2 regions of the Salinimonas sediminis genome follow, and region 2 is predicted to be linked to the other one. Evidence: predicted binding sites of a transcription regulator. Region 2 holds the regulator's gene; the other holds the start of a gene.

Region 1 (10,545 bases), 370 kb from region 2:
CTAAACGCCAGGTAAAACGACCAGTGCTCAATGGGTTCGAGGTTACGGCGTTGGCAATAAGCCTGGACATACTCTCGCTCGCCGGGGATCCCCAAGGCGGTGCGGTCCAAACCACCTAAACCGGGCGCCTGTGGCAACGTTGCTGGCAACCGCAGTTGCATACACTGGTAAGCCAAATCGGCAAACGGATGACCCAGGGTAGAGAGTTCCCAATCCAGTACCGCCATGACGTTAGGTTGTGGGGCGTGACTGAACATCATATTATCCAGCCGATAATCACCGTGTACCAATGCAACCTGGCCATCATCAGCCGGCAGGTTTTGTGCAAGATAATCAATCAAACTGTCCATCTGTGCGATAGGCTGGGTTTGCGAGGCCCGATACTGACCGGTCCAGCGTTCTACCTGACGATGAAAATAGTTACCTGCTTTCCCGTAATCTGCCAGCCCTACTGCGCTTGGGTTGACATCGTGCAAGGCAGCCAGCGTCTGGTTCATCGCATCGTACATATGCTTGCGAGTGGCGTTAGTATTTATCTCTGGCAGCGCGGCGTTCCAGTAAATCTGCCCCGCTACAAATTGCATGATAAAAAACATACTACCGATAATAGTGGTGTCCTGGCACAAATGCAGCATATCCGGTACGGGCACAGCGGTATGTTGTAAAGCCGCCATCACGGTATATTCACGGTCTACCGCATGGGCCGATTTTAGCAGTGCGCCCGGCGGTTGCCGACGTAATACGAACTGTCCTGCCGTGGTGGTAAGTAAAAAAGTTGGGTTTGATTGCCCCCCGCTGAATTTTTGATATTCGGTGATAGCACCGATTGCCGGCACATGCAGCTTCAGGTAGCGGTTAAGCGTTGCCACGTCTAACTGACTGACTTTCATATTAGGGTTATCTCCCTGCCTGTTTTTCAATCAGGCTCTTGCCTAATTGCATCATATGTACCTGGTCTGGCCCATCGGCCAGGCGAACGGTTCTGGCATAAGCATACATTGCCGGTAAGGGAGAGTCCTGGCTGGTCCCCATGGCCCCGAACATTTGTATAGCTTCATCAATAACACGGCATGCCATAGCCGGGGCCACAATTTTAATGGCAGCAATAATATCTTTGGCTACTTTGTTGCCGTAACGATCCATCTGATCAGCCGCTTTAAACGTCAGTAAACGCGCCTGTTCTATCTGACAATGCATGGTCGCGATACTTTCCCTTACAGATTGTTGTTTGGCCAGCGGCTGGCCAAAGGCAACCCGGTTACTCACCCGTTCACAGGCCAGATCCAGCGCCCGCTGCGCACAACCAATCAGCCGCATACAATGATGTATACGGCCTGGCCCCAGCCGGCCCTGAGCTATTTCAAATCCGCGGCCTTCACCCAGAATAATATTGCTGGCCGGCACACATACATTATCAAACAGAATTTCGGCATGGCCTACCGGTTCATCCAGATAGCCCATCGCCGACATCGGCCTGACTACATTGACCCCCGGCGTGTCCATTGGCACCAGGATTTGCGACTGCTGCTGATGGCGGGGCGCATCAGCATCGGTTTTCCCCATAACGATCAGAATTTTACAATTTTGGTTCATGGCGCCACTGGTATACCACTTACGCCCATTGATAACATAGTTGTCGCCCTGGCGAACAATTGAGGTTTCTATGTTGGTAGCGTCAGAGGAGGCAACATCAGGTTCCGTCATGGCAAAGGCTGAACGTATCTGCCCTTCCAGTAATGCGGTGAGCCATTGTTGCTTCTGCTGCTGGCTACCATATTTGGCGAGTACTTCCATATTGCCGGTGTCCGGGGCACTGCAGTTAAAAATCTCTGCACTAAACGGCACGCGCCCCATAATTTCACACAACGGCGCATACTCCAGATTGGACAATCCTGCTCCGTATGGCTGGTATTCTTCCGGCAAAAATAAGTTCCATAAGCCGGCTTCTTTGGCTAATTGTTTTAACCTATCCAATTCTAAAGGGGTCTTCCACTGGTGTTGAGGTTGGCTGAACAGACTATGGTAATCCTTTTCCAGTGGATACACGTGTTCCTGCATAAATGCATTTAATTGAGTGGCAAGCGTTGTGGTTTTTTCGTTATGCTCAAAATGCATAGGGATAATCTCCTTCACTTACGCATAAGTGATGTGTGGGGCGCGTTCACGCGAGCTTAAATGAGGTACGCTATTAAAACTGTGCAAGGACCAACTGTGCGGGTTAACGATAAGACGGGTGACACTGGTATTTTGAATTTGCAGATTAAGCTTAATAATATTGTCAGCGCCCAAGCCCAGAGTTAAACCAGTAGCACAGGCGATAACGCCACCACTGGTCGCTACCACTACCCTTTTATGCCCTTGGCTGAGTAACTGATTGAGGCCTTCTTTAACGCGTTGAACAAAGGTATGCCAGCTCTCTGCAGTGTCCGGCACCTGCAGCTCGCCTGTGGACCACGCCTGCATACTTTTACGCAGCGTCTTGAACCAAAACCGTGGGGTCTGTTCCTGCTGGTCCTGTCCCGGGTATTGCTTTAAAAATGCGCCCACCACCTGCATAAAGTCAAACTCATCAAATTCGCTCATATGGGCAGTGACCGGCTGGCCCTGGGCTTGCGAAAGCGCATTCAGGGTGTGGATTTGCCGTTGCAGTTGCCCGCTGTACAGGCCGTCAAACTGCAATTCCTGCTCGTTAAACCACTGCCCTAACCATCTTGCCTGGAGTTTGCCCAACTCGCTCAGTACATCATAGTTGTCTTGTCCGAACGATGCTTGTCCGTGCCTTACCAGGTATATCTCTGTCATAACCACCGCGCCTGCTTTTTCTAGCATACTAGGTGAAGCCAACTGATAAGTTTAATTGATATTTTGAATATGACGCCATTCATTCATTTTATCTGAGCCAGCGAGCGTGGCAGTCATTGCGATAAACGGGTTGGCACTACCAGCAGAGGTAAACTACGCTTATTGGGCAGTAACAAAAGGTTTATTGGGCTGGATCAATAAACCGCTTCACCTGATAGCGTAATGTTAGGTTAATACTCCTGATAAAGAGCCGTGATCATGTTAAACATGAACCGTAATAACGCCATAACTACTGCCCCTGCCTTCGCGCATCCGGAGGCTGATGATATCCGCGTACCCCGTTATACCTCCTACCCCGCTGCCGGCTTATTTGCGCCATTTGATGATGAAGATTTGATGGCGCAGACCGTTATTCCTGAAGGTTCGGCGGCCCTGTATGTGCATATTCCATTTTGCCATGACCTGTGCTTCTACTGCGCGTGTAATAAAGTGGTAACCCGCCACCATGATAAAGCCGATCGCTACCTGGACTATTTACACAAAGAAATGGTGCAACGCCATCGCCTGTTGAAAGACTGTCAGATTACTCAACTGCATATAGGGGGTGGTTCGCCCGGGTTTTTATCGGTCTCCCAGCAAGCTCGCCTGCGCGCCATGTTAGATGACTATTTTTGCATTGATACGCAGGCAGAACTAAGTATCGAACTTGATCCCCGGCATACGTCTCGGGCGTATCTGGCCTGGCTGGTACAATTAGGCTATAACCGGATTTCGTTTGGTGTACAAGATACGGATGTTCAGGTTCAGCAAGCTATAAACCGCGTGCAAAGCACCCGCCACATCCATGAATTAGTGAGTATTGCAAAATCACTGGGCCTGGCATCGGTTAACCTTGATCTGATCTATGGATTGCCGCACCAAAACCTAACCAGCTTTAGCACAACGTTAGCCGACGTTATTGCAATGCAGGCCGACCGGATTTCGTTGTTCAGCTACGCGCATATTCCTGCCCGTTTTGCTGCCCAGCGGCGTATCCACACCCACTGGTTACCCGATGCACGAACCCGCACTCAGCTTAACGAAATGGCTATAGCCAACCTTCTGGAGGCTGGCTATAGCATGATTGGAATGGACCATTTTGCCCGAAAAGATGATGCCTTAGCGAGGGCCAATCGGCAACAAACCGTTCACCGTAATTTTATGGGCTATACTACCGAGCCCACTAAAACGTTGCTGGGGCTGGGGATGTCTGCCATTAGTAGTACACCTGATGTGTACTCGCAAAATCCCGGCGAACTCAACGCCTATTACGCGCGATTGGATGCCCAACGTGGATTAACTGCAAAGGGCTATGTGCTTAATCAAGACGATAAGCTAAGACGTGACGTTATTATGCACCTCATGTGTCACTTACACATTGAGTTTGCCTCTTTTAATGCAACACACAAGATTGATTTTGTGGACTATTTCGCCTCGGAGCTTAGTGCTTTGATGCCCTTCATTGATGTTGATTTAATTACACTTGATGAAGATAAATTACAGGTTTATCCCAGTGCAAAGCGCTATATCAGGACGATTTGCAGTATTTTTGATGGCCACCAGCCGGTACTCAACCACCGGCTTCACGAATGTCGTTTAGAGGACAGAATTATTTAAAGCCGGTTGAAGGCTTCTACAGCGAAACGTGCTGCGACAGTGTCGCCCACGCTGAGCTGTAGTTGCTTTATGGCAATATCATTTAACGTGGCATACAACACGGTGTCGTTACACTGTAATGTGGCCAGATATGCGCCTGGCACTATCACATCCAGCGCGGCTAACTGACAAATAAACCGGTTACCCATACTGGTAGGCTCGGTAAGCTGTCGATCAATGGTCACCGCGCTGGCCGGTACAGCCAGACTGACCAAACCGTTATGTACAAACGGCTTATCAGCATACAGGGTTTGCTGCTCACAGGAAAATGCCACTACTGGTTCATTGTCAGTGTTCTGTTTGGGGCCACTGATGATACCAAATTGGGTGGAGGCACCATTTGCGATATTGTTATTTATCTGCTGCTGATGAATTTGTCTGATAACCGCATGCGCCGGGCCCTGATGCACAACCTTTCCCGCCTCCAGATACAATACGCTGGTGCAATAAACCGACAAATCCTGTAAATCGTGACTGACGATTAACACCGGTAAGCCGTTGTCAGCCAGGCTACGCAAATACCCTAAAATGGCATGTTTAGTCTGGTTATCAAGGGCACTTACCGGTTCATCCAGAAGCAGAATATCGGGTGAATTTAAAATGGCCCGCGCCAGGGCTACGCGCTGAGCCTCACCACCCGACAAGCTGTGGGGCATACGCGATAATAAATGCGAACACTGGCAACCTAACACAACCTCATCAAACCAATGCGCCTGGGAGCGGGCATAGTCTACGGCCAGTAGCAGGTTTTGTCCCACCGACAGGTGGGGAAATAATAACGAGTCCTGAAACACCAGCCCAACCCGCCCCTGGCGAAAGGTGTAATGTTGCCATTGACCTTGTACGGAGGCGTCGTGCTGTAACCGGGCAAGGCAACGTAGCAGCGTACTTTTCCCGGCGCCGGAGGGGCCCGTTAACCCAATCATCATATCCTGACTGGGGTTACTTACTGTGATGTTCAGAGCAAAGCTGTTACTCGCCCTATAGCTTACTGAAAATTCCACGAGCGCCCCCCGCTTCGATTAAAGCGATATAACGCACTAAGTAACACAAAAGAAAATATCAACAAGCCAATCGCTAATACGTGAGCGTCGGCATAGTTGCCCGCCTCCACATGGTCATACAACGCAATAGACACCACCTGCGTTTGACCAGGAATGTTTCCGCCAATCATCAATACCACGCCAAATTCCCCTATGGTATGGGCAAAACTCAGGCCGAAGGCGATTACAAAATAGGACTGACATAGGGGGATAACTATGCGCTTAAAACGCGAATAGCGCGACATCCCCATAGTTTTTGCTACATCCAGATACCGATAGTCCAGCTGGGTAAAGCCGGTATAAAGCGGTTGTACAGCAAAGGGTAACGAGTACAGCAGCGAACCTAACACCAATCCGCTGAATGAAAATGCCAGCTGCTGGCCGGTAATCCCCTGCCATACACTGCCAATAAGCGCATCCGGGGCAAATGCCACTAACAAATAGAAACCCAGCACCGTAGGGGGTAATACTAACGGTAAAGCAATCACGGATAGCACAAAATGCTTCATTTTGTGCTGCCAGCGGGATAGCGCCCAGGCTAGCGGAGTGGCTAGCAGTAACAAAATGATACTGGTAATGGTGGCCAGTTTTAAGGTCAGCCAGATTGGCCCCATATCAATATTCAAGGAGATTCCTTATCTAAGATATATGAATCGTATCCCCATTGACTAAGCTGCTGTTGTACTTGGGCAGACATGAGATAATTGACAAACAGTTGTGCTTGTTCTGGCTGTGGAGCCGACGCCGGCACCACTACTTTTTGTAAAATAGGTTGGTGTAAATGCGCCGGTACTAAGGCCGCATGTGGCTGGCCGGGCTTTACCAACGAGGCAGCCACCAGAGCATGCTCTACATTACCCGAACGGTAATACTGATAGGTTTGCAGAATATTTTTGCCTAGCACAAGATGACGTTCAGCGCGTGGCCATTTATGCAGCCGGGTAAGTACCTGGCGCGCTGCCAACCCATAGGGCGCCAGCGCCGGGTTAGCAATAGCCAGTTTACGCTTGCCAGCAATGACGGTGTTAACCAAATCATTCATATCTGGTGCAACGATGTCTGCATTAAGGTAAGCCAGTCGGCCTTGAGCATACACATGTAGTGTATCCCGGTCGGCGTGGTGTTCGTCAACCAGTTGCTCCGGGCGCCGGGCGTCAGCAGACATAAATACGTCAAATGGCGCACCATGCGTAATTTGGACAAACAATGTTCCGCTGGACGCCACAGTAACCACCGCTGGGATAGAAAACTGACGCTCAAAATCCTGGGCTACCTGGCGCGCAGGCGTAGCAAAGTTCGCCGCCACTGCAATGTGCAGAGGTTGCGCCGCCCACGCCGTGTTATTCAGCAATTGCCCCACCAGCAACATGCCTATTGTTATAAAATACCCGGCCAGCCTTCTACCTGGTATGTTCCACCCATCCCTTCGCATAAAAATGTCCCTGCTTTTATTATTGTATTTTTTTAAGCCAGGCCATAGCTGCCTGATCATCGCTGGCTTTAGGTTCCACCCACTGTGCCGCGCCGTGCTGATACTCTTTTTTCCACAAAGGTACTGCCTGCTTTAGCGTATCCATGATAAAGCAAGCGCCTTCAAAGGCATGATGACGGTGCGTCGCGGCGCAACCGACCCATACGATTTGGTCATGATTGGCCAGCCGACCTATACGGTGCACCGCCGCCGCATTGGCCAATGAAAACCGGCTGACAGCCTGCTCCACTAGCTGTAACAGCGCATTTTCCGTCATGCCCGGATAATGTTCCAGTTCCAGCCCGTCTATCGGGCCTTGTGCGTTAAAATCCCGCACCAGTCCGGTAAAGGTTACGATAGCGCCGGCCGGCTTATCACATTGCGCTAATAACTGGTCGTACAATGTTTGTTGTGAAAAATCAGCCTCACTTACCTGAACGAACATTTATCCTCCCGTTACCGGTGGAAAAAAGGCGACTTCGTCGTTTTCGTTTAATAATGCAGAACTATCACATAAGGTTTGATTGACCGCACATAAAACAGTGCCCTCAAGGGCGTCGTGCCAGGCGGGGCTTTGTTGTTGCAAGCGTAGAATTAGCGAAGCAACATCCAGACCAGCCTCAAACGGTACCTGCAACTGTCCACAACCTGACAATTCGCGAACCTGAGCAAATGTTTTTACTGTAATCATGCTTTGTCCCGTTGCCAATGGCCCGTTTTCCCACCTTGTTTTTCGAGCACGCAAACCCCGTCTATACGCATTGCCGGATCCAGGGCCTTGCACATATCAAATAATGTTAGCAATGCTATATTCACGCCGGTTAATGCTTCCATCTCTACCCCTGTCTGGCCACTTAGCTTGCACATACATCGTGCTTCAATACGCCGCTTGGCTGGCTCTACAGTGAACTGAATATCGACTTTCGCCAACGCCAGCGGGTGACACAGCGGAATAAGGTCGCTGGTTCGTTTAGCCCCCTGAATACCCGCCACCCGGGCGACGGCAAATACATCGCCTTTGGCTATCCGCGATTCACTAATTGCCTCAATGACGGCTTCACTGACATATAAAAAACCATGGGCGGTGGCCTCTCGAGCACTAATATCCTTGGCCGAAACATCGACCATATTAGCTTCGCCCTGTTGATTTAAGTGACTAAACTGGCTCATTACATGGTTCCGGTCAGATGGCCTACAAAATTACACGGCCGGTAAGTTGAATCTAGCTGACTTTCAATTATCTGTTGCCAACCTGTACGACATGCACCGGTAGAACCTGGCAAACAAAAAATCACTGTGCGATTGGCAAAACCGGCAATCGCCCGCGACTGGATGGTTGACGTACCAATTTCATTAAAGCTCAGCTGGCGAAATAACTCACCAAAGCCGTCTACCGTTTTATCAAATAATACACTAAGTGCTTCTGGTGTTGAATCACGGCCGGTGAAACCGGTTCCACCGGTACTGATGACGGCATGAATATCATCGCGAGCAATCCACTGGGAGACCACCGCGCGTTGTTTGTAAATATCGTCTTGCACCAGGGCGCGGTCGGCCAGCACATGGCCGCTCGTCTGTAGGGCATCTACCAGGAACTGACCTGAAGTGTCGTTCTCGACCGTACGGGTATCTGAGATAGTAAGTATCGCTATTCTTAGGGGTGTTTTTAACTGCGGCATGGTTTTTCGTCAGGCATAAGAAGATGAATAATGTTATGTTATCGTACACTAAACCAGTGTGGCTATAACTCCACCGTCAAAAAGCCTAAATTAGTGCCTTCTGTATGCTTAAACGCCTGAATACTGCGCAAGCCATGCGCTATAACCGCCAGATTGTTCTTCCCCAAATCGACCTTGAGGGTCAGGAACACTTACTAAATAGCCGTATTTTACTCATTGGAATGGGTGGACTGGGCTGCAATGCTGCACAAAGTCTCGCCGCCGCCGGGGCCGGCTCGCTTACCCTGGTTGACGATGATGTGGTCAGTGTTACCAACCTCCCCCGCCAAATCCTCTACCGCGAAGCCGATGCGGGTCAGTTAAAAGTGACAGCCGCAAAACAGGCACTGCAACAACACAATCCTGCTTGCAATATAGAGACTATTAGTACCCGTCAGCAGCCCGACGCATTGGCATTGCTTACCGCGCACCATGATGTCGTACTTGATTGTACTGATAATAAAGCCAGCCGTCAGGCCATTAATGCCGCGTGCCATGCTACCAGCACGCCGCTAATCAGCGGTGCGGCCATCCGTTTTGAAGGTCAGTTATTTATGACTGATTATCAATCAGGCAGCCCGTGTTATGGATGTATGGCGCGGTTATTCGATGAACCTGAGCTAAGCTGCACCGAAGCAGGCATTTTAGCCCCGGTGGTGGCGATTATCGGATTACAGCAGGCATTAGCAGCAATGCAGTTGATTGCTGAATTTGGTCAGGCGCCGATTGGCACATTGACACTATTTGATGGCCTTACCGGCCAGTGGCAACGATTTGCGGTGCCCAAATCAGCGCAATGCCCGGTATGTTCAGGCTAACCCCCGACTGCTCCAGTCGCCGCTGCTGCGCTAATTTTTTTCAGATTCCAAGGAATTATTCATGACCGTAACGGTATCAAAGTCTCATTTGGTAGTGGCCCAGAACGCTTCGGGTAGAAATATGAACGTGCCGGTTTATCAAATAACCGCCCACCGGCCAGGCCCCAAAGTTTATATCCAAAGTTCCATTCATGGCGCCGAGGTGCAGGGCAATGTCGTTATCTATCATCTTATTAATAAATTGAAAGCGCTACAGGTAGCGGGCGAAATTATTCTTGTACCTAACTGTAATCCGGTAGGCACAAACATAAAAGCGGGCGAATATACGTTGGGCCGGTTTGATCCGGTCAATGGCACCAACTGGAATCGGGGATACTTTTATGATGAGCAGCGGGTACTGGCGTTTGCTGACGCGGTGGATGATGGGTTGCCCATCAGTGAAATAAAACAGCAGTTTCGCACGTTCTGGCAGCAGGCTATTGCCGAAAAGCTCAGCAGTCCGTGGGGCCTGGGATTAGCCCAGCAACTCAATCTTAAACTACAAACGATGGCGGCAGATGCTGATATTGTGCTGGATTTACACAACGGCCCGGTCTCCACCCGCCACATTTATATTCCTGAATATGCCCGAGACGCCGCGCAGCACTTTAATATTGAACATTGTATTTTTATACCAAATGTATTTGCCGGCGCCCTGGACGAGGCCACCTTCTGCCCCTGGTGGACGTTGCAGGACAGATTAAGCGAACGGTTTGGTCAACCCGTGGACCTGGGTGTGGAAGCCATGACTCTGGAGATGGGCAGCCAGGAAGTAGTGCAGTTTGCCGAAGGTGAGCAGGATGCCGACAGCATTCTGGCTTATCTGGGCCAGCGCGGGGTGATTGAACAATGTCCATATCAACCCAAACGGATGCGCCGGGTGGCCGTGCATTTGCGTGATTACAAAACACTTTATACCGATTTTGGCGGAATGGTGGAGTACTGCGCGGCCCCGGGCG
Region 2 (10,545 bases):
CCAAGCAAACTTCACGCCTGTTTTAAAATTTATTGAATAATAATTGTTGGAAAGGGGGATAATGTATTACCGCGCAGCGAATGACGAGTTTCCAGTGATTGGCTAAAAAACAAAAAAATGTTGTATGGAAAGCCGTCTCCGGCCATAGGTATAGCACTGAAGCTCAACTGAGCGCCCCTTCATTGGCCTATTAGCCGTCTAGGACTCGCGCGTACTTATGTCAATTGAAAATGGCGCTTTACCGGTTAATCGTCTTTCTGGCAAGGAGCGCCCTGGTAAGGATCGCCAAGGTAGTGAGTAAGCGGCTTGAATATAGTATTGCTTGATTTATTTATGCAGGAGGAAAAGGTATACATGGAAAAAAGCGTATAAGGGCTAAAATAAAAAACCATGCACCTTTAGCAACGCGTTAATACTTTTCGGCCAGGCTGGCTATAGTTGCAATAACAATACCTATGCAATAACAATACCTGCCAATCACCCTGGGTATGAAAGCTAAAGTAACTAAATGACACATTCTGTAGCTGCTGAAATTTTCACTGAAGCATTGAAGAAATAAACTGATACCGACGATATCTATAGTATCGTCACGAGTATTGCCCATAATCATCCGCTCTCTTGACCATCGCGGCTTTTGAATAGCGGATGATTACCGGTTTCGTCACATAAATGTATTTACGGTAGTAATCCTTAACGTGGGTTAGCCCGCCAGTTTCAGGCAGACAATTTTTCTATATGGTCTGCATTTTCTGCTGCTTGCTCATAATGTAGAGCCTGGTGAATTTCCTCTTCACTTGGCATGCGCGCTATGGTCAATCCTGAGTGCTCGAAATCCTGGTTTACAAACCCCTGACTTACAAAGGCACTCAACCAGTCTGTGGCAGGATAATAGCCCCACTTAGCTTTGAAAAGATTCGCATTGGTAACGATATCAAGCAGGTGGTTGATGGGGAACTGATAGTTTGCCCGATACTGATGAAAGGCAGTAAGGCTTAATTTTTCCAAACCAATACCGGCCGCGTGGCAACGGGTCGCAAAATCGATATCGCCAATCCCGAAACCGTGGTATTGCTCATCAAAACCACCTACTTTATCGAAATCTGAACGGCTTACGCCAAATACGGCAGACTGAAAATTGTGCATGGCACTAGCATTGCGGCGACCATTTAATACGTGAAGCTCTGAACGCTCCATCAACTGTTCAAACTGCGCATTGTCGGGCATATCTGTTAATGGGATAATGTTGGTCGTATGAATTGTATTGTCTTTCCAGTTTTTCATCATGGTACTGAACAGGGCAGGGTCACACACACAATCCACATCAAGATGAACGATTCGTTCGAAACTACACGCTGTGAAGCCTTTGTTGCGGGCTTGGGCCAGCGGTAATTCTTCGGAGGTGGCAAATTTATGTTTAATAGAGAACTGTTCACTTTGTATCAGCGAGTTGCTGGACGGTGATGTCATCCAAACAACAATCAGTTCCGATGGAGCTAACTCTGACTGTTCAAGATTAGCAATCAGATTTGAAAGCTGCTGCGTCCGGTTTTTTACGATAGTAACAACACTGAATTCGTTTCTCATCCGATTATCCTCAATAAAGCGTAAATGGTGTGGCTGTTTCAATACAGCGAGAATCACAGTGAAGTGAAGCAATTACCAAACCAGCTATTCACTAATTTAAGTTACTGTTTTTTCAATTAAAATATTGGGTGGCATGAAAGAGCCGAGAAAATAGTTATGAAATACTTACACCCCTGACTGTAGTTACTATGTACCAAAGTCTGATAGCTAGTGCATAAGTATCCGATTTATAAGAAATACTATTTTAGGACGAGAAGGCTTTGGAAGCCGGGATAATCTGTATTTTTATTGCCTCAACACATATGATGTTGAAATTGGTTCGTAAAATAGATACCTGGATAAATATGTCAGCCCCTATATTGACCCCAACGTTGCCCCGCATGAACGACGAACGTCTAAAAGGCCCTATTTTACTGCGGCCCATCATGCGCGACCCTGGCACAGGTGAAGCGGAAAACCGGGATAGTGGTTTGCTCCCTAATACTCGCATAATTGACCTTGATAAAGAGGGGAGTGATCATCGCCACGGGGAAGTTCACCAGCGTTTAAACAGCACGGCGTTTGCGCAGTTACTCGGTGAACTTGGGATTGATAATAAAACCCAACTGATAGTCTACGACGCAAAGGGGATGTTTAGTGCCCCGCGTTTGTGGTGGATGCTTAAAGCTATAGGTCACCGCAATGTGAGCCTGCTAGATGGGGGCGGCGCCAAAGAACGAGCGGAAGGCGGCCTCTTCAACAACTTTGGGCGTCCGCCTGTATCGGCGCAATTCTATAAAGTAGAGCCTCCTGCGCATGCTTGGTTTATTGATAAAAAGCACGTAATAGCGGCACTTGATACAAACACGCAGATTATTGATGCGCGCAGCGCGGCGCGCTTCCACGGCCGCGCACCTGAACCGCGCGCCGGCGTTCGCAGCGGGCACATACCCGGCGCAGTTAATTTATACTACCAGGACGTGCTGGAAAACGGTCGGTTTAAAGCAGTGGCGGTGCTTAACGCCTTATTCACGAAGCGCAATATCGATTTGCAAAAGCCAATTATCTGTAGCTGTGGTTCTGGGATCACCGCGTGTATAATCGGCGTGGCCGCGCTACTATGCGATGCTAAAAATGTAATGGTATATGATGGGAGTTGGGCCCAATGGGGCGCTGATAACCAACTGCCTATTGCCCTGTAATAATTATCGAATACCAACCACCAACGGAGCGACGATTGCATGTATGCTAAGCCTAATGTAGTGGTTCTGACCGGCGCAGGCGTATCGGCAGAATCAGGACTTAAAACATTTCGCGACAACAACGGGTTGTGGGAGCAACACAAGGTCGAAGAAGTCGCCACGCCGCAAGCCTTTAGCGCCAATCCTGCGCTAGTGTACCGCTTTTACAATGATCGTCGCGCCCAGTTAGCTGACGGTGCAATTAAACCTAATGCCGCGCACTTGGCGTTGGCCCAGCTAGAAAAGGCGCTTGGCGAACAGCTGACGCTGATTACCCAGAATGTAGATAATTTGCATGAACGTGCTGGGAGTACGCGGGTATTGCACATGCATGGCGAGCTGCTGTCTTCACGGTGCACCGGCAGCGGCCACCGCCAAGTATGCACTGTGGCGTTTGACCGTAAAACACGCTGCCAGTGCTGCGCCGAACCGCGGCCACTGCGCCCGGATATTGTCTGGTTTGGCGAAACGCCGCTGCACATGGATACCATTATTATGGCCTTATCCAGGGCTGATATTTTTATTGCTATTGGAACCTCCGGCGATGTTTACCCTGCGGCCGGTTTTGTCCAGCTGGCCAGCGAAAGCGGCGCCAAAACGGTAGAGCTTAATTTGGCAGCCGGTACTAACCAACGATATTTTGATGAGGCCATTGAAGGCCCAGCTTCTGAAGTCGTGCCAGCATATGTGCACCAAATAATAACCGCCTTCAACGATAAGGGTAGATAAACGTGGTGTGGCAAGATTTTATTACTATAGCATTAGTTCATTTACTGGCTGTCGCCAGCCCTGGCCCCGACTTTGCCATTGTAGTGCGCAATAGTGTGGCTTATGGCAGGCGCATAGCAATGTACACCAGTGTAGGTATTGGTTTAGGTATCCTGATTCACGTAGCTTACTCCATTGTGGGGCTATCAGTTGTCATCAAAACCACACCGTGGCTATATCAGACTATCAGTTATCTGGCGGCGGCATATTTGATATATCTGGCTGTAGGAGCCCTTCGAAGTGGCCCAACTACGCCGTCGACCGCACGCCAGGGTAAGCAGGTTACGCGTCCTGCAATACGGGGCCGGCGCGCACTATGGATGGGTTTTTTAACCAACGGCCTGAATCCCAAAGCCACGCTGTTCTTTTTATCATTATTTACCGCTTTTATTGATGTCGACACCCCGTTGCCCATTAAGCTAGGGTATGGCGCCTACTTGTCACTGGCTACCGGAGCCTGGTTTTGCTTTCTATCGTATTTATTAAGTACCAGCAGTGTTGCACGTTTGATAGGTGAAAAAGGTTACTGGCTAGACCGTGCCATGGGGGTATTATTATTAGGCCTGGCTGCCAAATTAGTATTAGCTTAGAGCCGCAGGCGCGTTTAGGGTATACTGCGCAGGTTAAAAATCAGTTTTTGAGGATTGGGTGAGTAGCACAAACCAACCCCCGCAAGGGGATAAACTAGCGCAGACTCTGGCCGGAGACTACACGTTTTCAGTCAGACAAATACTGCTAAGAGCGAATAATATTACAAAAGAGCATTACCGTACGCTGCTGGCAGGATGCGGTGTTATTGTGTTGATTAGCGCAGTATTAGTGGCACTTTTGGTTAGCCGCTTTTCGATTGAAGAGTTAAAGCAACTCTCACAATCACATCAGGCAATTATTGATGTGATTGTCATTTTTCTTATGGCGCCGATTACTACCGGACTGACATTACAAGCTAGCGCATTGGCCGCGCAACAACCCACCGCTTTTAACCATTTGTTCGCCTACCTACCGCAGGTATTACCGCTTGCTTTGGCGCAGCTGTTTATCTCTATACTGGTGCAGCTGGGATTGTATTTTTTAATTATTCCTGGGCTGTATGTCTTTATGGCCAGTATATTTACGCTGCCGCTGGTGGCGCAAAACAAGCTTCCTATAAGCGGTGCGCTGTTACTCTCGTGTAAAGTGGTTAACCGGTATATTGCTGGGTTTATCGGATTATTTGGCGTTTTTGTACTATTGTTTTTATTGTGTCTGTTCACCCTCGGCCTGGCCCTGTTATGGGTAATGCCATTGTATTACGCTACCGTAGGGTTGCTGTTCAATGATCTTTTTGGCTCAGGGCCGGTAGAAATTTCGTCCAATACTAATAACAAAGAGTCAACATTTGATGCATAAAAGGGAAACGGTAAAAATAGTGCTGATAACGATAGGTATTTTAGCCGTTATCGTCATTAACGCATGGATTTTGTCTTCCAGAGAACCCGATATACTGGAAGTGCCGGAAACCGAGCAAGCATCAAAGCCCGTACCGGATTTCTCCTCTTATGAGAATGTGAGTGATCGTAAGTCAGCTTTTTTTGATTATTTACGCCCGGAAGTCGCTAAGCAAAATGAATATCTGCTGTCGTTACGTCACTATATTCAAACCGTTCAACGTAAACTTACCAGTAACGAAACACTGGGCGAAGAAGACAGTGAACGGGTGGCATGGCTGGTAAAAGAATATGGCGTCAACGACTCTGTCGATATTCCTGAAAAAATAAACCGCTTATTACAGAAAGTTGATATTTTACCGGTCGAGCTGGTATTGGTGCAGGCAGCTAATGAGTCTGCCTGGGGGACCAGCCGGTTTGCCCGTGAAGGCTATAATTTTTTCGGCTTATGGTGTTTTCGGCGGGGGTGCGGCTTTGTGCCTTCGCGGCGCACCGACGGTGCAGCCCATGAAGTGGCACGCTTTGATAATTTATCCAGGGCCACTTACACTTACATGCGTAATCTAAATCGCCATAAAGCTTACAAAGATTTACGTAATATTCGGGCCCGGTTAAGAATGAACCAAATGCCGGTAACCGGCATGGCGCTGGCTGAAGGCCTGATGAAATATTCTGAGCGTGGCGCCGCCTATGTGGAAGAACTGCAGGCAATGATTCGGTTCAATCAGGAGTTTCTTGCACAATGAGATGGATGACGTCCCTGTTATTGGGAATTTTAGGGATAAGCAGCCCGTTAGCCTATGCCACAAGCAGCCTGGATGTGGAGTATCATCGGTTTTATAGTCATTTGCAAAAATTAACCGGTGAAGATACTCAGGCATTACAGTTTGCGTTTGGTTTTATCCACCACGATACCGCAGATATGTGTGCAATAGACAGCGCCAATATTGTAACGGACAAGCAAACAATTGCACTGGACGTATCGGCAGAGCAAAGATTCACTTTACCGGCTGAAAAAGCCCTACAGCTGGCAGATGCGTCGGTACACATTGTCTTTACAGACAACGATATCAAACCCTGTGATATGTCGGTACAACTGGAAACTCGCTCGGAATATCTAAAGTCTTACTATAGTGCGGAAGAGCTGACTATGTTGGTAGGACAATATGAAGCCTTCTTTAATGAAATGGGCAGTTTTTTATCATTCATGATGCCTTCAGTAAAAGGCCTTAATTTTCAGTTTTCAGATCCTTACCTGCAGCGTCCGTTAAAAGACGCCCCGCCGATTACCAGTGGGATGTTAGCCCTGCATACTGAATGGCTAAACAAAAACAAGCCATTGATACTGCCGGAGCCGCCTGTGCGAATTACGGCTATTGCATCGGCCGATTAACTTAACACTAATTGGTAGCGTATCTGTTCGGCCAGACGCTCGACGGTCTCTTCGCCCTTTTTACACAATTCTGCGGCGCGGTGAAACTCAAGTAATCCTACATCAGTGAGATTGGGTTCTATCAGCACATCGGGTGGATCGCCCGCCAACCGCGAGCGGGTAACTCTGGCCTGTAGAATTTCCAACGAGCTGCTCATGACACTTAGGATACCGGGCGGCGCATCTTTACCAGGGCCGTTATCCGGTGAAAACCATTGACGCACCGCTCCAGAACTTTTCTGCAAAAAGTGTTCTGTTTTACGTTCATTTTCTTCATGCTTTTCAGCCGGTTTTTCTAAGCGCTGGGGCCGGAAGTCGGCGTTAAGATTAACGGCAATAACAAAATCAGCCCCTAACTGACGACACAGGTTTACCGGCACCGGGTTAACCACCGCGCCATCTACCAGCCATCGCCCCTCATAGGCGACCGGGCTAAATAACGCCGGTATTGCACATGACGCTTGTATTGCTGTATCTAACGGGCCCGAAGCAAACATTACCTCACGCCCTGAATGCAGGTCGGTGGCCACTACAGCAAATTGTTTTTGCATTTCTTCGAAAGAGGCGGCGCAAAAATCTTCCCCCAGTTTTTTGAATACCTTTTCGCCGCTGGCTAAGCCGCCGCGGCGAAAACCGATACCCATGAGTGAAAACACCTGCCACTCCGTCAGGGAGCTGGACCATTCATGTAAGGCATCGAGTTTGCCACTGGCATAGGCCGCCCCAACATAGGCGCCAATCGAACAGCCGGCGACAATATCTATATTAACACCCAATTTTTCCAGCGCACGGATAATACCTATGTGGGTCCAACCGCGGGCGGCGCCAGCTCCCAAAGCAATGCCAATTTTCATACGCTTAGTCCGTTAAATTCACAATTTGAACCGGCGATACCTCAGCCTGTTCACTATCCTGGGCCGCTGCGTTAAAGGTGTCGAAAGCAGGTGTGTCAAAGGCTGTATCGCCATCAGCTACCGGACCATCAGTGGTAGAAATAGCCTGAAAATCGTGTAAATTACGGTCCAGCAGATGCGAGGGCGCAACATTCTGGATGGCCCTGAACATAGATTCGATACGACCTGGAAAGCGTCGGTTCCAGTCTTGCAGCATATGTTTTATATTTTGCCGTTGCAGGTTCTCTTGTGAGCCACACAAGTTGCAGGGAATAATAGGAAATTCAGCCGCCTGTGCATATTTTTCGATATCGGCTTCATTACAATAGGCCAGGGGGCGAATAACAATATGCTGACCATTATCGCTAACCAGCTTTGCCGGCATCGATTTAAGTTTGCCACCGTGAAACATATTTAAAAACAAGGTTTCCAGCATATCGTCACGATGATGGCCCAGGGCGATTTTTGTCGCACCAAGTTCGGTGGCGGTGCGATATAAAATTCCCCGGCGCAGTCGAGAGCACAATGAACAGGTCGTCTTACCTTCTGGTACTTTTTCTTTAACGATAGAATACGTGTCTTCTTCCACAATTTTATACTCTACCCCAAGCTCATCCAGATACTGGGGTAAAATATGCTCGGGAAAGCCGGGCTGCTTTTGATCCAGATTTACCGCGATAATGTCAAAGTGGATAGGCGCAATACCGCGTAAAAACAGCAAGATATCAAGCATGGTATAACTGTCTTTGCCGCCGGATAAACACACCATGACCTTGTCATTAGCTTCTATCATGCCGAAATCGGCGATGGCTTTGCCAACATTTCTGCGCAAACGTTTCTGTAATTTATTAAAACTGTATTTCTGTTTGCTTTGTGAACTATGGTCGGACTGTGCGGCGTGCTGCTTCATACAAATTCTGTTCTGGCGTTTAAAAAAGCCATTATACAAAATAGGTACGGCTTGCGTCACCCCAAGCCGTTAATGATTTAGTTTATCGCGATAAATCAGGTTACCGGCGTTTCAAAACCATCCGGCTTTATCGCCAATACATCGCAGTGCAGGGTATCAATAACCTGTTCGGCGGTATTGCCAATGAATGCCGCCGAGATGCCTATTCGGCCTACTGTGCCGATAATGACCAGCTCGGCATCTAATTGATGCGACATTTTGGCCACAACGTGCTCGGGCAAGCCCTCTTCAACATGGCAGTGGGATGCATCTATGCCGTATTTTTTTCGATGTAATTCCATCTCATGTTGATGGTGGTGTTTTACTGCTTTATGGTAGGCATTGGTATCAAACTCAGGAATCTCCAAAGCAATACTGACAGGGGCATGTGGGTAGGCGTTCACCAGATGCACCGCACCGGTCAATAGGTTGGCATAATCCTTAGCGATGTCTGTAAGCTTATCGTTAAGTTGGGCATGTTCAGCATCTTCGGTACCTACATTAACCGCCGCGATAATGTTGCCCTGCGGAGGCCACGCATGTTCTTTTACCATCAGGACCGGCATCGGGCATTTGCGTAATAAATGCCAATCGGTGGGAGTGAAAATAACTGACACCAGGTCATCTGCTTTACGACTGGCCTTCACCACAATATCCGCACTGCACTCAACCGCAGTGCGGATGATTGCTTCAAAAGCGCGACTTTCCCATTTTACGATAAGCTCTACCGGACGATCAGAGTATTGGCGTACTTCACTTTCTAACCAACCGCGGCGCTCTTTAATCACCGCGCTGCGCATAGCTTCACGTTCTGCGCCCGATAGCATCGTAGTCATTTCATAGGAAAAATCGTATACCACCATCAGTACAATTAATGTTGCGTCGGTTTTTTCTGATAGCTCCAAGGCCCGCGATAATGCAGGTTGGCTTTCCAGGTCACTATCAATTACTGCTAATACCGTATCATAGTTAATCATCGCCTTGCTCCGGCTGAAGGGTTAGACAATAGTAAATCTACTACCAGATGATTTAGAGTTCTTTGCGCTACATCAATAAATTATTGACAACTTACCGTCAGCTCCATGGTTTTAAGCTGGTTATTAATGCCGTCAAAATCTTTAATGACAATGAGTTTGCCGGTTACCTCGATCAAGTCTTCCTTTTGAAAACGGGTTAACAACCGGCTGATGGTTTCTACCGTAAGTCCCAGGTAGTTACCAATTTCATTACGGGTCATGGTGAGGTGGAATTGACGGTGGGAAAACCCGCGCTGAGCGAAGCGGCTGGATAACTGAGCGATAAAATATAACAGTCGTTCCTGCGCAGTGCGCCGGTTAAGTAGCATCATCATATCGTGATCCTGCTTAATTTCAGCACTCATAAAGCTGAGAATTTGCCGGCGTAATGTGGGTAAAGATTGGGACATGGCATCGAGCATATCGTAAGGCAGCTCGCACACCATAGCGGTTTCCAGGGCTTGGGTAAAACTCTGGTGTCGCTGTTCGCGTAGAGCATCAAACCCGATAATATCCCCGGGGAAATGAAACCCTATAATTTGTTCATCACCTTCTTGATTGGTTATGAACGATTTGAAAGAACCCGAGCGCACCGCATATAGCGCACTAAAGTGGTCATTAAGCTGTACCAGCATTGCGCCTTTTTGTAACGGCTTCTTCCGCTCCACAATGGTATCAAGAGAAGCAATTTCTGTTTTGTTCAAAGCCACGGGCAGGCACAGGTGACTAAAGCTACAGTTTTGACAGTGAATAGAAAACTCCGATACATCGGCCATATGCCATCCTTTTTAATGCCTAACCGCCCGTTTAAAAATGCATCATATGCCCGGGCTGGGGCTCAATAACCCTGATAATTAAGAATAGCGCATATACGAGCAGTAAAACAGCTACCAATTGGCGCGCCTTCGGGTGGCGTAACGCACCGGCTAGCCAATGGGCCCCTGAACTGGCCGCAAACAGGGCGGGTAATGTACCAAGCCCAAAGCACAGCATAATAAGCCCGCCGTCGATAGCATCTGCACTGGCCAGGGCGAAACTAAGTGTGGAATACACCAGGCCGCAGGGAAGCCAGCCCCAAACCATACCATAGGGGATAGCGGCGGCAGGATGCCGAAAAGGAATAAATTTAGCTGACCAAGGTTGTATTTTTCGCCACACCCGGCCGCCCGCTTTTTCTAGTTGGCGCAGGCCCAGCCACCACTGCCCAAGATACGCTGCCATCGCTAATAATAGGAGGGCGCTGATTATTGCCAGCA

Evidence for each region. The regulator FNR, encoded in region 2, switches genes on or off when oxygen is low (the NO sensors DNR and NnrR bind a similar motif). The targets are predictions, from matches to a motif close to TTGATCTAGATCAA.
Region 1: the regulator FNR is predicted to act here: its motif matches at 2,987-3,000, upstream of hemN (oxygen-independent coproporphyrinogen III oxidase).

What each region holds. Positions count from the first base shown of each region.
Region 1 is NZ_CP031769.1:2,573,714-2,584,258, forward strand. Features, by position in the region: gene D0Y50_RS11510 (phosphotransferase) at 1-890, opposite strand, end outside; gene D0Y50_RS11515 (acyl-CoA dehydrogenase family protein) at 898-2,115, opposite strand; gene D0Y50_RS11520 (histidine phosphatase family protein) at 2,134-2,829, opposite strand; gene hemN (oxygen-independent coproporphyrinogen III oxidase) at 3,061-4,458, shown strand; gene D0Y50_RS11530 (ATP-binding cassette domain-containing protein) at 4,455-5,501, opposite strand; gene modB (molybdate ABC transporter permease subunit) at 5,486-6,154, opposite strand; gene modA (molybdate ABC transporter substrate-binding protein) at 6,163-6,891, opposite strand; gene D0Y50_RS11545 (molybdenum cofactor biosynthesis protein MoaE) at 6,992-7,456, opposite strand; gene D0Y50_RS11550 (MoaD/ThiS family protein) at 7,457-7,702, opposite strand; gene moaC (cyclic pyranopterin monophosphate synthase MoaC) at 7,699-8,181, opposite strand; gene moaB (molybdenum cofactor biosynthesis protein B) at 8,181-8,690, opposite strand; gene D0Y50_RS11565 (HesA/MoeB/ThiF family protein) at 8,795-9,547, shown strand; gene D0Y50_RS11570 (M14 family metallopeptidase) at 9,609-10,545, shown strand, end outside.
Region 2 is NZ_CP031769.1:2,200,578-2,211,122, reverse strand. Features, by position in the region: gene D0Y50_RS09830 (glycosyltransferase family 2 protein) at 715-1,584, opposite strand; gene D0Y50_RS09825 (sulfurtransferase) at 1,929-2,765, shown strand; gene cobB (Sir2 family NAD+-dependent deacetylase) at 2,805-3,533, shown strand; gene D0Y50_RS09815 (LysE family translocator) at 3,530-4,162, shown strand; gene D0Y50_RS09810 (stress protein) at 4,221-4,961, shown strand; gene D0Y50_RS09805 (glucosaminidase domain-containing protein) at 4,954-5,745, shown strand; gene D0Y50_RS09800 (DUF2987 domain-containing protein) at 5,742-6,392, shown strand; gene rssA (patatin-like phospholipase RssA) at 6,389-7,285, opposite strand; gene ttcA (tRNA 2-thiocytidine(32) synthetase TtcA) at 7,290-8,234, opposite strand; gene uspE (universal stress protein UspE) at 8,330-9,250, opposite strand; gene fnr (fumarate/nitrate reduction transcriptional regulator Fnr) at 9,331-10,065, opposite strand; gene D0Y50_RS09775 (sulfite exporter TauE/SafE family protein) at 10,097-10,545, opposite strand, start outside.